DNA from 4 places in the Kitasatospora sp. MY 5-36 genome. Region 2 is predicted to be linked to each of the others. Evidence: riboswitches for the same ligand, from Rfam matches in the RefSeq annotation. Region 2 holds a riboswitch; each other region holds the start of a gene.
What was found. A riboswitch is a leader RNA that binds a small molecule or an ion and turns the genes downstream of it on or off. The one in region 2 is predicted to bind cobalamin.
Positions count from the first base shown of each region.

Region 1: it holds a riboswitch for cobalamin, as region 2 does, so the genes downstream of both, AE652_RS19725 (prenyltransferase/squalene oxidase repeat-containing protein) here and AE652_RS02615 (iron ABC transporter permease) in region 2, are expected to answer to the same signal.
Region 3: it holds a riboswitch for cobalamin, as region 2 does, so the genes downstream of both, AE652_RS20295 (CoA-acylating methylmalonate-semialdehyde dehydrogenase) here and AE652_RS02615 (iron ABC transporter permease) in region 2, are expected to answer to the same signal.
Region 4: it holds a riboswitch for cobalamin, as region 2 does, so the genes downstream of both, AE652_RS17280 (ribonucleoside-diphosphate reductase subunit alpha) here and AE652_RS02615 (iron ABC transporter permease) in region 2, are expected to answer to the same signal.

Region 1 is NZ_LFVW01000281.1:10,369-12,560, forward strand. Features, by position in the region: gene AE652_RS19720 (WD40 repeat domain-containing serine/threonine protein kinase) at 1-605, shown strand, start outside; cobalamin riboswitch at 651-727, opposite strand; cobalamin riboswitch at 806-950, shown strand; gene AE652_RS19725 (prenyltransferase/squalene oxidase repeat-containing protein) at 1,057-2,192, shown strand, end outside.
Region 2 is NZ_LFVW01000030.1:25,110-27,301, reverse strand. Features, by position in the region: gene sodX (nickel-type superoxide dismutase maturation protease) at 1-293, opposite strand, end outside; gene sodN (superoxide dismutase, Ni) at 570-965, shown strand; cobalamin riboswitch at 1,047-1,172, shown strand; gene AE652_RS02615 (iron ABC transporter permease) at 1,295-2,192, shown strand, end outside.
Region 3 is NZ_LFVW01000296.1:4,015-6,206, forward strand. Features, by position in the region: gene AE652_RS20295 (CoA-acylating methylmalonate-semialdehyde dehydrogenase) at 1-892, opposite strand, end outside; cobalamin riboswitch at 1,102-1,293, opposite strand; gene AE652_RS20300 (alcohol dehydrogenase catalytic domain-containing protein) at 1,433-2,192, opposite strand, start outside.
Region 4 is NZ_LFVW01000237.1:710-2,901, forward strand. Features, by position in the region: partial or broken gene AE652_RS17275 (glycosyltransferase family 39 protein) at 1-864, shown strand, start outside; cobalamin riboswitch at 937-1,071, shown strand; gene AE652_RS17280 (ribonucleoside-diphosphate reductase subunit alpha) at 1,264-2,192, shown strand, end outside.

The sequences.
Region 1 (2,192 bases), on a different contig from region 2:
AGGCCCTGGTGATCGGCCGGGACGGCGCGCTGCGGCTGTGGGACCTGGACAGCGGCCGCTGCGTGCGGGTGCTCACCGGCGACGGCGAGCGGCCGACCACCGCCGCCGCGATGAGCGCGGATGGCACCCGGGCAGCGAGCGTGGCGCTGTTCGGCGAGATCCAGCTGCACGCCCGGCTCGGCGCTCCGCCGCTGGCGCTGAGTCATCCGGCGTGCGGCTGGCTCTCGTTCGACGCAGACGGCCACCGGCTGCTGTCCGGCAGCGCGTACGGCGACCGCTCGCTGCGGCTGTGGGACGCCGGCACCGGGCAATTCCTCCGCGCCTTCGACTTCGAGGTCCTGCCGTGGGACGCCGGTACCGGGCCGGATGAGCTGTCGGTCCTTCACCTCTCCGCCGGCGGCCGGTTCGCCTACACAGGCCACCGGCTCGGCACGGTGCGGATCTGGGACGCCGACACCGGCCGCTGCCTGCGCGAGCTGGAAGGAGGTGGCGGCCAGGTGTGGAGTCTCACCGCCACCGCGGACGACAGCCTGCTGCTCTTCGGCTGTGCGGACGGCTCGGTGCGGGCGTGGGCGCTGGACTGGGAGCTGTCCGCCGGGCAGTGACGATCGGCCGGCCGGGACACCGGCTCAGTTCCGCAGTGGCCGGGCGGGCATTCGGGCTCGGGACGGTACGGTCACCGCCCCACACCGCTGCGCGTCAGCCCCGGGTTCGCACCGGGTTCCCCCGCTCGGCCACCGCGGACGCTACCGCACAGGTCCATCGCCCGACGAGGTGATGTGATCGACCTGACGCCCCGTTGACTCTCCGTCGGTCAGCGTGGTCTGATGAACCGATTTTTTGCCCTCGGCATTCAGGGGAAGCCGGTCCAACTCCGGCGCTGACCCGCAACCGTGGACCCACCTGAGGGTGGGGGAGCCGGAATGCCTGGACCGGGGGTCTGTTCACAGAGCACTTGCGTCGTCGCGGACTACGACGCGGTTTCGACGGCCCCGTGCCCGCGGGCGACCGTCGGCTGCGCCGTCGCCTCGCGTGTCGACCGACCAGGGAGTCGTCGTGAGGGTCAGCAGCAATCGCACACGTCACAGGAACCGGGACCTCGCCTCGCTGGTGGTCGCCGGCACCGTCGCCGTCGCCGCCTGCGGCACGGTCCTGCTCGGGTACCCGGGTACCGCCTCGGCCGACCCGATCGAGCAGTGCACGGCGACGACGGGGGCGATCGTCGCCGTCGACTTCACCCACTGGGGCGGCGGCGTCGTCCGGGGCTGCGACGCCCACCCCACGACGGGCATGAACCTGCTGCACAACGCCGGCTTCACCACGACCGGCACCGAGCACGACGGACCGGCCTTCATCTGCCGGCTCGGGACCGGGACCTTCAACGGCGGCGCCCAGTACCCGACACCGGCCGAGGAGCCGTGCGTCAACACCCCGCAGGCCACCGCGTACTGGTCGTACTGGATTGCCGAACCCGGCCAACAGGCCTGGTCCTACAGCCGGTTCGGGGCCGGCACGCAGAAGCCCAAGCCCGGCGAGGTCGAGGCCTGGGTCTACGGCGGTACGGACGTCGGCGGAACCAGCGGGGCGCCGAACTTCACCCCGGACTCCGTCCGCGCCAGGAACGGCGGCCCCTCGCCCTCCGCCTCCCCGTCGGCGTCGCCCTCGCCCGCGGTGGCCCTGAGCGCGCCCGAGGGGAGGAAACCCGACGCGGCCAGGGGGAGCGCCTACCTCACCGACCCGGCCCGGCTGATCGACGGCCACTACTACGAGGGCTTCCCGGCCTTCGCCGACTTCGGCCTGACCATCGACGGGGCCTACGCCCTCGCCGCGACCGGCACCGACGACGCCGCACTGCGCCGGATCGTCGACTTCCTCGACCAGCAGGGCAAGGACGCGAGCGAGCGCACCGTCAACGACTGGACCGCGATCGGCACCGAGTACGCCGGCGGCGGGTCCATCGGCAAGGAGGCGCTGCTCGCCGAGGCCGTCGGCCGCAACCCGCGGGACTTCGGCGGCCACGACCTGATCGCCGCCCTCGCCGCGCTGGTGTGCGCCAAGGCCGACGCGACCACCGGCTGCGCCGCCCCGGGCAACTACGCCTACGCCACCTCCGTCTTCTCCCAGGCGCTCGCCGTCATGGCCCAGCTCCGGGCCGGGGAGTCCACCAGCGCCGCCCCCGCGATCGCCTACCT
Region 2 (2,192 bases):
AGCAGCCGCTCCAGCCGGCGCCCCGGCGCCAGCCAGACCGGGCTCGGGCGCAGCCGCAGCAGCACCCGGCCGAGCACCAGCTCGTCCGGGACGGCGCCGTAGCTGCGGCTGTCGCTGTCCACCGGGCGGTTGTCGGAGAGCAGCCACCAGCCCGTGGCCCGGCGCTCGGCGGCCCGCTTCACCACCAGCAGGTCCTGCTGGAAGGGGTGCCGGAAGACCACCACCGCGCCGGGCCGGATCGGCGCGCCGTAGCGGACCAGCAGCCGGTCGCCCTCGCGCAGGGTCGGGACCATCGACGGCCCCGCCACGTCGACCAGCCCGAACGGCAGCGCGCCGCCCGGGCCGCGCTCCCCCGCCCCGGCGCCCTCCGCTCGCGTGCTCCGCGCCACGACTCCTCCTCCCGCCCCCGCTCGCGCCCCCAGTCTGCCGTACGGACCGCCGTCCGTCCGATGTCCGGATTGCGCCGGTTCCCGGTCCGTCTTTCGCCCTAGGCCCACCGCCCGATCGCGAAACCGGGAGGGCGGAAGGGTAATCTCGGGCGCGGGAAGACGATCTAAGGAAGGACTCCCATGTTCTCTCGTCTGTTTGCACCGCGCGCCACCGTCCACGCCCACTGCGACCTGCCCTGCGGCGTCTACGACCCCGCGCAGGCCAAGCTGGAGGCCGAGTCGGTCAAGGCCACCCAGGAGAAGTACCAGGCCAACGAGGACCCGCACTTCCGCGCCCGCGCCGTCATCATCAAGGAGCAGCGCGCCGAGGCCGTCAAGCACCACATCTCGGTGCTGTGGAGCGACTACTTCAAGGCCCCGCACTTCGAGAAGTACCCGCAGCTGCACCAGCTGATCAACGACACCCTGAAGGCCGCCTCGGCCGCCAAGGCGTCCACGGACCCGGCCACCGGCCAGGCCCTGCTCGACCTGATCGCCCAGGTCGACAAAATCTTCTGGGAGACCAAGCAGGCCTGAGCCTGACGCGTCGCCACCCGACCGCCCCCGTCCGCACCGCCGGACGGGGGCGGTCGTGCGTTCACGTCCGACCCGGCCCGGTAAGGGTTGCCTGCCCTGAGTGGCTGTTATGCTGCCAGGGCGTCCGAGGGGGAAGTCCGGTGCGAATCCGGCGCTGACCCGCAACGGTGAGCACGGCCCGTACCCGCCCGTACGGCCGCGCCAGCCCGATCGCCCTCGGCCGCCGACCTCCCGACAACTCGCCGCGGACTGCGAGGGGAACGGCGCCCCGGCACGCCCCCGGCCCGCGCCCGCCCCGGCGCGCTCCCGGCCCGAGGCAAGGCGCACCCGTGAACCGCGCACCCGTCAACCGTGCAGTCGGCCCGCCCGCTCGCCGAATACCCGTCGTCCCGCTCGCCGCCGGACTCGCCGCCGCCCTGCTGCTCTCCCTGGTCTGCGGGGTCGCCCTCGGCTCCTCCGGGCTCGGCCTGCCCCGGGTGCTGCGGCTCCTGGGCGCCGGGCTGACGGGCGGCCGGCTGGAGGCGGACGAGGCGGCCGCGTACGCGATCGTCTGGGAGATCCGGCTGCCGCGCACCGTGCTGGCCGCCGTGGTCGGCGCCGGGCTGGCCGCCTGCGGGGTCGCCGTCCAGGCCCTGGTGCGCAACGCGCTGGCGGACCCCTTCGTGCTCGGCATCTCCTCCGGCGCGGCCGTCGGCGCCAACGCCGTGATGCTGTTCGGCGCCTTCGCCTCGCTCGGGGTGTGGGCGATCTCCGCCTCCGCCTTCGGCTCCGCGCTGGCCGCCATGACCCTGGTCTACGTCGCGGCCCGCACCGCGTACGGGCTCACCCCGCTGCGGCTGGTGCTCACCGGCACCGCGCTGTCCTACGGCTTCTCCGCCGCCACCACCCTGATGGTCTTCGCCGCCGACCGCGGCGAGGCCGCCCGGGACGTCATGATGTGGCTGCTCGGCAGCCTCGGCGGCGCCACCTGGGGCAAGGTGCCGATCGCCGCCGTCACCGTGCTGGCCGGGCTCGCCTACCTGGCCTGCACCGCCGGGCGGCTGGACGCGCTCGCGATGGGCGACGAGACCTCCGCCTCGCTCGGCGTGGACCCGGACCGGCTGCGCCGCGAGCTGTTCGTGGTGACCGCCGCCGTCACCGGCACCGTGGTCGCGGTCAGCGGGGCGATCGGCTTCGTCGGGCTGCTGATGCCGCACCTGGCGCGGATGCTGGTCGGCGCCGGGCACC
Region 3 (2,192 bases), on a different contig from region 2:
CGTCCGCCGTCGCCTCCCCCACCGGGACGGCCACCGAGATCGCCATGCAGCGCTCCCCGGCCGAGCCGTACCCGGCGCCGATCAGCGCGTCCGCCGCCTGGTCGAGGTCGGCGTCCGGCATCACGATCAGGTGGTTCTTGGCCCCGCCGAAGCACTGCGCCCGCTTCCCGTGCGCGGCGGCGGTGGCGTACACGTACTGGGCGACCGGCGTGGAGCCGACGAAGCCGAGCGCCTGGACGCGCGGGTCCTCCAGCAAGGTGTCCACGGCCTCCTTGTCGCCGTTGACGACGTTGAGCACGCCCGGCGGCAGCCCGGCCTCCAGGAACAGCTCGGCCAGCCGCAGCGGCACCGAGGGGTCGCGCTCCGAGGGCTTGAGCACGAAGGCGTTTCCGCAGGCCAGCGCGGGCGCGGCCTTCCAGAGCGGGATCATCGCCGGGAAGTTGAACGGCGTGATGCCCGCGACCACGCCGAGCGGCTGGCGCATCGAGTACACGTCGATGCCCGTCCCGGCGTTGTCGCTGAACTCGCCCTTCAGCAGGTGCGGGATGCCGGCGGCGAACTCCACGACCTCCAGGCCGCGTTGGATGTCGCCGTGGGCGTCGGCCACGGTCTTGCCGTGCTCGGCGGAGAGCAGCCGGGCCAGCTCGTCCTTCTCCTGCTCGACGAGTTGGAGGAAGCGCAGCAGGACGCGGGCCCGCCGCTGCGGGTTCCAGGCGGCCCACGCGGGCTGGGCCTGCTCGGCGTCGGCGATCACCGCCTCGACCTCGGCGCGGCTCGCCAGGGGCACCCGGGCCTGCACCCGGCCGGTGTTGGGGTCGTACACGTCGCCGAAGCGGCCGGAGGTGCCGGCGGTGGGCTTGCCGGCGATGAAGTGGGTCAGTTCTCGGACCATCGGTTCCTACTCTCGACAGGGGTGGGGAGAGGAGGAATGGAGGCCGCCGCCGGTCGGCGGGCGCACGGTGGCGCGCCCCTCGGCACGGGCGTACGGCGGTGTGACGGTACGTCAGGACGCTGGCGCCCCGGCGGCCGTCGGCACGGGACAGCCGGGCGCGATGGAACGGGAGCAGCCCGGAGTCATGTGTGTCGTCTCCATCCTCGTGGAAAACACGAACCACCCGCGGCCGGTATCCTGACTCCCGGATCACCGCACGCCCTCAGGCCTTCCCGGCTGGCTGCCAGTGGCCGTCATCTGCGAGGACGGACTCCCCGGTCACAGTGGCGGGACCGTGCCGGACTCACACCGGCTTCCCTGACACCGCGGACCTGCCGTCGACCATATAGTTGGACGTCCTAGTAAGTCCAGGGGTACGCGCCCGCGCCGCGCCACCGGAGTGCCGCTCACCCCCGTCCACCTGCCCGGACACGCCGGGAGCCGGCCCCGAGGGACCGGCTCCGAGGGCCGACTCCGAGAGCCGGCTCCGATGACCGCCGCTCAGCGGCCGGTGGTGACGACCATCCGGAAGCGGGCCCGGTTGGCCGCCATCTTCTCCACCGCCGCCGCGGTCCGCTCCAGCGGCACCTCCTCGACCCAGGCCCTCACCCCCGTCTGCGCCGCGAAGCGCAGCGTGTCCTGGGTGTCGACCGCGATGCCCGAGGAGTGCGCGTAGACCTTCCGGTCGCCCTGGATCAACTGCAGGGCGCTCAGCTCCAGCGGCTCCGCCGGGAGTCCGACCATGACGAGCTCGCCCCGGCGGGTGATCCCGTCGATCGTCGCCACCACGGCGGGCGCGTTGGTGACGGTGGACAGGACCACCTTCGCACCCCCCAACTGCCGTAGGGCCTCGGCGACATCGCCCGCGGTGCTGTCGATGTAGTGGGCGGCGCCGAGCCGGAGCGCGAGCGGCCCCTTCTCCTGGCCGCGGGCGATGGCGACGGTGCGGAAGCCCATCTTCTCGGCGAACTGGACGCCCAGGTGGCCGAGTCCGCCGATCCCCAGGATGGCGACGGTGTCCCCGGGCCGTGCGGCGGAGCGGCGCAGGGCGTTGAAGACCGTCACCCCCGCGCAGGCCAGCGGCGCCGCCTCGACCGCGGTGAGCTCGTCCGGGACCGCCGCCAGGGCCACGGCCGGGACGACGACGGAGTCGGCGAACCCGCCCGGATAGGCGACGCCCGGGATCTCGGCCCGCGCGCAGTGCAGGCCGTCGCCCGCCCGGCACGCGTCGCAGTGCCCGCAGCTGCCGCCGTACCAGCCG
Region 4 (2,192 bases), on a different contig from region 2:
CTGCTGACGGCCCTGGGCACCCTCGTCCTACTGCTCCCGTACGGCACCCTCGGCAAGGTCGCCGGGTGGTCGCCCTCGCGCGGCAACGCCCCCGGCTCGGCCGGCTCGGTCCTGCTCGGCACGCTCCAGTGGGCCGGCCTGTTCACCGTCCTCGCGGTGGCCGGCACCATCGCCTACGCGCGCCGCGAACAGATGCCCGAGCACGACGCGCCGGAGAAGGAGCCCCTCCCCACCACCCGGGGCCGGCGCGCCCTGCTCGGGGCCGTCCTGACCGCCACCGCCCTGCTGGTCCCCGCCGCCCACCTGTGGACCGGCACCTCCGGCGCGCTGTTCCGCCACCTCGGCTACGGCATGCTGCTGGCCGCCCCGCTCGCCGGGGTCGGCCTGACCCGGCTGGTCGGCGCCCACTTCCGCCACCCCCAGCTCGGCATCCTGGTCTGGGTCGCCCTGCTCGCCCTCGGCCTGGAGCAGTCCGCGCTGCGCTACCAGAACGGGCCCGACTCCGGCCGCCTGCTGGCCGTCCTGCGGGTCCACACGGAGCCCCAGGGCCGCTACCTCACCGAGGTCGACGGACTCGCCGAGTACTACCTCGGCGGCGTCTCCAAGCCCGAGCAGTGGGTCTCCGCGCGCGCCGGCACCGACTACCGCGACGGGGCCGGCGTCGAGCACCACGGCGACGACGGCAGCGTCGCCGCGATCCGGGACGGCTGGTTCACCATGGTCGTCCTCGACAGCACCGCGCCGAGGGCCACCGACCGGGCCCTGAGCGAGGCCCTGGGCGCCGCCGGACACTACCGGCTGGTCGCCCAATTCACGTCGCCGACCGGCGATTCGAGCACGTACAAGGTCTATCTGAAGCACTGACCGGCTGCCCGGCCCACGCACATCCGCGACACGACAGGCACAACATATGGTGCCGCCGCAGTCCGGCGGCACAACATGTATGCTCGCTTCTGCTGTCGATGCAGGGGAACCCGGTGCGAATCCGGGACTGCCCCGCAGCGGTGAGCGGGCGGCTCCAGCAGCCGCACCCCGCGAGTCCGAGTACCTGCCGACGGCGTGCGCCACGGCCCTCCCGCAGAGGCCGCGCCGGCACCAGCAGTACCCCTCCGGGCCTCGCGGGCGGGCCGGGGAGTCACCTCGCGCGACGCTTTTTTGCGTTCGCGCCGTGCTCCCCTGCCCAGATCGGCCCGGTGGCCCCCCGAGCACCGCCGCCGATCGCCGCCAGGAGAGAGCGCCTTGACCACCGCTGCCTCAGCCACCCTGCCCGCCCAGGGCTCCGGTACCGCCTTCACCGACCCGACGGTCTCCGACCCCGGGGGCGCGCTGCTGCGGCTGCTCACCGACCGCAGCACCGACCTCACCGAGGTCGACCCCGGCCATGTCGCCGCCGCCGCGCTGCGCGGCCGCCACGCCGGCTCGGACTTCGCCGAGCTGCGCGGGCTGGCCGTGGACGCCGCCGCGTCGATGATCGCCGAGGACCCCCAGTACTCGAAGCTGGCCGCCCGCCTGCTCGCGCTGGAGATCGTCGACGAGGCGAACAGCCAGGGCTCGGTGTCCTTCTCCGCCTCGATCGCCGTCGGCCACACCGAGGGCCTGATCGGCGACACCACCGCGGACTTCGTCGCCAAGCACGCCGCCGCCCTGGACGCGCTGATCGACACCGCCGGCGACGACCGCTTCGAGTACTTCGGCCTGCGCACCGTGCAGTCCCGCTACCTGCTGCGCCACCCGATCACCCGCAAGGTGATCGAGACCCCGCAGCACTTCCTGCTCCGCGTCGCCTGCGGCCTGGCGGTCGGCGACTCCGAGCAGTCGGTGCGCGAGGTGGCCGAGCTGTACGGCCTGATGAGCCGCCTGGAGTACCTGACCTCCTCGCCGACGCTGTTCAACTCCGGCACCCGGCACCCGCAGATGTCGAGCTGCTACCTGCTCGACTCGCCGCTGGACAACCTGGACTCGATCTACAACCGCTACGCGCAGATCGCCCGCCTGTCCAAGCACGCCGGCGGCATCGGCCTGTCCTACTCGCGCATCCGCTCGCGCGGCAGCCTGATCCGCGGCACCAACGGCAAGTCCAACGGCATCGTGCCGTTCCTGCGCACCCTCGACTCCTCGGTCGCCGCCGTCAACCAGGGCGGCCGCCGCAAGGGCGCGGCCTGCGTCTACCTGGAGACCTGGCACGCCGACAT